One region of the Leptolyngbya sp. BL0902 genome, then DNA from elsewhere that is predicted to be linked to it. Evidence: predicted binding sites of a transcription regulator. Region 1 holds the regulator's gene; the other holds the start of a gene.
What was found. The regulator NtcA, encoded in region 1, controls nitrogen genes in cyanobacteria. The targets are predictions, from matches to a motif close to TTTGTANNNNNNNNTACAAA.

Region 1 (2,203 bases):
CGAGCTTCAGCCAAATCGTCAAATCTGGCACCAATCCCGCCGTCGCTACCTGATTGAGTTCCTGAATCAGCCCCAAATCTAACCCCCGACCATAGCCCTGGTAGGCCACGGTGGAATCGGTGAAGCGATCACACAACACCCAACTTCCGGCCTCCAGCGTGGGCAGAATCATTTCTTCGATATGCTGCGCCCGGTCGGCGGCGTAGAGCAACAGTTCCGCCCGTGGAGCAATGGCCACCTCCCCATAATCTTCCAACAAGAGCCGCCGCAGCCCTATCCCTAGGTCTGTGCCACCGGGTTCGCGGGTCGTCAGTAATTCGGGGATAATCCCCTGGTTTTGTAGCGCTTGAAAAGCCGCACTCTGCGCCAAACTTTCCCGCAACTGCTGAAGCTGGGTAGACTTGCCGCAGCCCTCCACCCCCTCAAATACAATTAGCTTTCCCCGCATAACTTACCCCGCACAGTTCCCCCCTCACACAAAGCCCGTAGGTTAGGGGCCACAACGCACAACCCAACACCCACAAGCCCAGCCATAACGGCAGGATTAACGGTGGGCAATGCCCACCCTACGGTAATAGGAGGATGGAATCAAGTTTGGTAGAGTGCATTCGCGGAGCAATGCACCACTGAGGAACTAGCACCATCAAGGGTCATAGGTGCCCTGATAGGTGCTGAAAAGGCGATACCCCGGCAAAACAACTGCAACACCAGCTTTGCTGTGAATAATGCCGGGATCGTCTTTTTCTGGCAAGCTGCCGCCCAGACGCAGCTTAATTGGCCCCAGCCACAGATAAAACCCAGGAATTAGGCAGTCAAGGCTGTAAGCGATGGCCTTTAGCGCGAGATCGGGGCTATCGGAACGCCGGGAGGGCTGCGACTTAGAATTATTAGTCAACATAGCACTGGCCTAACGGCTAAACGCTCACTATCAGTCTAAGCGCAGTCAGCCCTGACCCAAAACAGCCAAGGTTCATTTACTGATACTGATCTTTGAATAGACGACCGACCTAGGTAAACTGCTGGCTGAGATTCACAGGGTCGTGGACGGTGATTTTCTTTTTGTAGATGGAAATCATCCCTTCCTGGCGTAGATCCCCCAGCAGGCGGGTGACGGTGACGCGGGTGGAGCCGATGGCTTCGGCGATGGCCTGGTGAGAGAGTTTGAGGTCGATGGTGATGCCGTCTTGGCTGGGCACGCCAAAGTCGCGGCAGAGAATCAGCAAAAAGCTGACCAGGCGAGATCCCATATCCCGATGGGCCAGGGTTTCGATCATCATTTCCGTTTGCAGGATGCGGGAGGACAGCCCTCGCAGCATCACCATGGCCAGTTCGGGGTTTTCCTCTAGGGCTTGCTCCACCTGTTCGATGGGCACCGATAGCAGCTCAACCGGGGTGAAGGCGACGGAATGGTAGAAGCGGTCGGAGCGGTTTCCGGTAATCAGGGAGAGGACGCCGAATACGCTGTTTTCCCGCAGCAGGGCCACGGTAATTTCTTCACCCGCTTCGTAGACCCGCGATAGCTTGACGGCTCCTTTCAGCAGAAAGTATACCCGCTCCGCCGGATCTCCAGGGAAGAAAATCGTTTTGCCGCGCTCGTAAGACTCTACGACTGGAGGGAAAGCCCCGCCCGAAAGCTGGCGAAAGACATTGGCAAGCGGTTTATCTTGGGTCACTACCATAACGTTTTGCTAAGGCCATCACGGAAACTTCAGCTATTCCTGGGATCCCAGGACTCTTCAAATCCTTGTCCACCTAGAAATCGAGGGATGCTGCGACGTCAATGGATGGACAGCCCTTCTAGCATGGGGCACAGAGTAATGCAAGCGTTCCATGACTTTAGAACACTTAACCTTAACTACCTGGGACGCGTTTGTATAGTGGATTACTTTTTGGCCCTCGCCAGCTATTTTTTGCAGCCAAAGCCACAAAATTTTCAACTTTTTTTTGCGCCTCAAGGCAGAATATCCTCTGAAAAACACCCGGTCAACCTATCTCAACCAGCCTTAACACAAGGGTTTCAGGGATATCCGACTTTTTTGGTCGGGTATAGTTGGTAACGATTTGGTGGTCGTGCTACAGTTCGCTCAACGAAACGCAATGAAGGTCTGAGTAACCCATTCCCCAGGCGTTTCCATCGTTTAAGTTGTTGCAGTTACAGGTTTCTATTCCCATGACGCAGTCCCTCGAACGCCTTGTCACCCAG
Region 2 (2,203 bases), 930 kb from region 1:
TCAAACATACCATCATCCATCACTTCCCCAATCCGCACCGTTTTGGAGAGGTGGTGGTTAACATTCATGGTTACGGGGCCTTCGGGCGCAGCCATACTCTGGCCGTAAGCAGCGGCGCGAACCTCAGGAATATCGAAGGTGCCCGCAGCTTCCACTGCCTGCTTCCACAGATACACCATGATATAGGCGGCTTCCATGGGGTCGTTCGTCACCCGGTCATCGCCAAATTCGGCCTTGAAGTCGGCTACCCACTTGGCGTTTTCGGGGGTTTCCACGGTCATGAAGTAGTTCCAGGAAGCCAGGTGGCCCACCAAGAACTCAGGCCCAATCTGACGCACTTCTTCCTCGGCTACACTCACTGACATCACGGGGTAGAGATCTGGCCCCATGCCTGCGCCCTGCAACTGCTTGAAGAAGGCCACGTTGCTGTCGCCGTTGAGGCTGTTGAAGATCACCCCGCCGTTGGGCAGCGCCGCCCGAATCTTGGTGATGATCGGCGTTACCTCGGTGTTGCCCAGGGGCAGGTAGTCTTCGCCGACGGTGTTGCCACCCTTAGCGGCTAGCTGCTCTTTGATGATGGTGTTGGCGGTGCGGGGGAAGACATAGTCTGACCCCACCAGGAAGAAGTCCCGGCCTTTGTTTTCTAGCAGCCAATCTACGGCGGGCTCAATTTGCTGGTTGGGCGCGGCTCCGGTGTAGAAAATGTTCTTAGAACATTCCTGGCCTTCATACTGCACCGGGTACCACAGCATGTGATCCTTCGACTCAAACACGGGCAGCACGGCCTTGCGGCTAGCGGATGTCCAGCAGCCGAACACCACCGATACCTGGTCTTGGTCAATCAGCTTCTCTGCTTTTTCGGCAAAGGTGGGCCAATCGGAAGCGCCGTCTTCCACTACGGCTTCAATCTGCCGACCCAGGACGCCACCAGCGGCGTTGATTTCCTTAATCGCCAGTTTCTCAGCATCAACCACGGTGGTTTCACTGATAGCCATGGTGCCGCTAAGGGAATGGAGAATCCCTACTTTTACCGTTTCGCCCCCGGCAGCGGTGCCGCCTGTTGTATCCCCGGTAGTCGTTGTCGTATTGCCACAGGCTTTTAACAGCATCGAGGTGCCCAGGGTGGCAGACCCATACACCAAAAATTTCCGTCGATTAAATCGTGCGACCATTCAACCTCGCTCCTGACTCACACAAAGAAGGACAGTTAGGCCATCCAATCACTCACCCAACCTCCAGAGTGGATATTAGGCGTAGTGATGGGTAGTAAATGTAGCGGAGAACACAAAAAACCTGAATCTCACCACAAACTCTCCCAGCCATCCTTGTTGTGGCTGGGGCAGAATCTGTCTTCATTTCACTAGATGATGGTCTTCTAAAGCCTCTATCCAAAGGCTGGGATCAACCTACCATGGCCGTTCTCAGTTTTATTGCCCCATTGCCCTAGGCTGGGATCGTCGCTTGATCTGGAGGGCTAGCCGGGGCTTAGCGCTGTGATCCCCGTCACGAATGACCCGCAATGAATCCTGGATGATGCGGGATGAATGGGGCAAAGCTTGGCCTAAAGCTGTCTTCAGCCGAGACCGAGGGTCATCGTTACCGCTCCGGTGGGTCTTCAGCTACAGGCGGCGCAGCAAATTAGACCCGTGGGTATCGGTGCCACAGGTGGTCAGCAGGCGGTGGCGGCGGGCTAGGGTTTCCATCAGCGGCGTGTGGCGGGGGCAGGGATGCCACTGATCGGGGTTGTTGTAGGCGTAGTAGGCTTCCACACCGTCAATCCCCAGAGCGACGGCGTGGGCAATCAGGACTTCGGCGGCGGTGCGATAGCGAGCGGGGTGGGCCAACACCGCCAGCCCCCCCGCCGTCTGGATAGCCGTAATCACGGCTTCAGCCGCCTTCATGGGGCCACGGGGAGCCGACCCTTGCAGATAGGGCACGATGGCCGGATGCCGGGGGGCAAAGCCATAGCCCAGCAGGTGAACTTCGGTCTCAGCGAGGAGGGCGTTAATTTCTACCCCAGTAAATAAACGAGGTGCAGTTCCGCCTAAGTGACGGTGGGCTCGCCGCTGCCCTAGGGGGGTGGGGTGCCGCCAGCGCCAGTCTTCTAGCCAGGCTTGGGCTTGGTAGTAGCCGCGCAGGCTGTGGTGGTCGGTAATGGCAAAGGCTTGTAGGCCAATGTCAATGACTTGCTCCATGAGGGCGG

Region 2: a site for NtcA is predicted at 1,270-1,289, ahead of urtA (urea ABC transporter substrate-binding protein). Genes of this name have one in related genera too.

What each region holds. Positions count from the first base shown of each region.
Region 1 is NZ_CP046155.1:3,812,374-3,814,576, reverse strand. It holds gene tmk (dTMP kinase) at 1-448, opposite strand, end outside; gene GFS31_RS16945 (hypothetical protein) at 644-898, opposite strand; gene ntcA (global nitrogen regulator NtcA) at 1,008-1,679, opposite strand; gene thrC (threonine synthase) at 2,171-2,203, shown strand, end outside.
Region 2 is NZ_CP046155.1:429,008-431,210, reverse strand. It holds gene urtA (urea ABC transporter substrate-binding protein) at 1-1,121, opposite strand, end outside; gene GFS31_RS01945 (PHP domain-containing protein) at 1,620-2,203, opposite strand, start outside.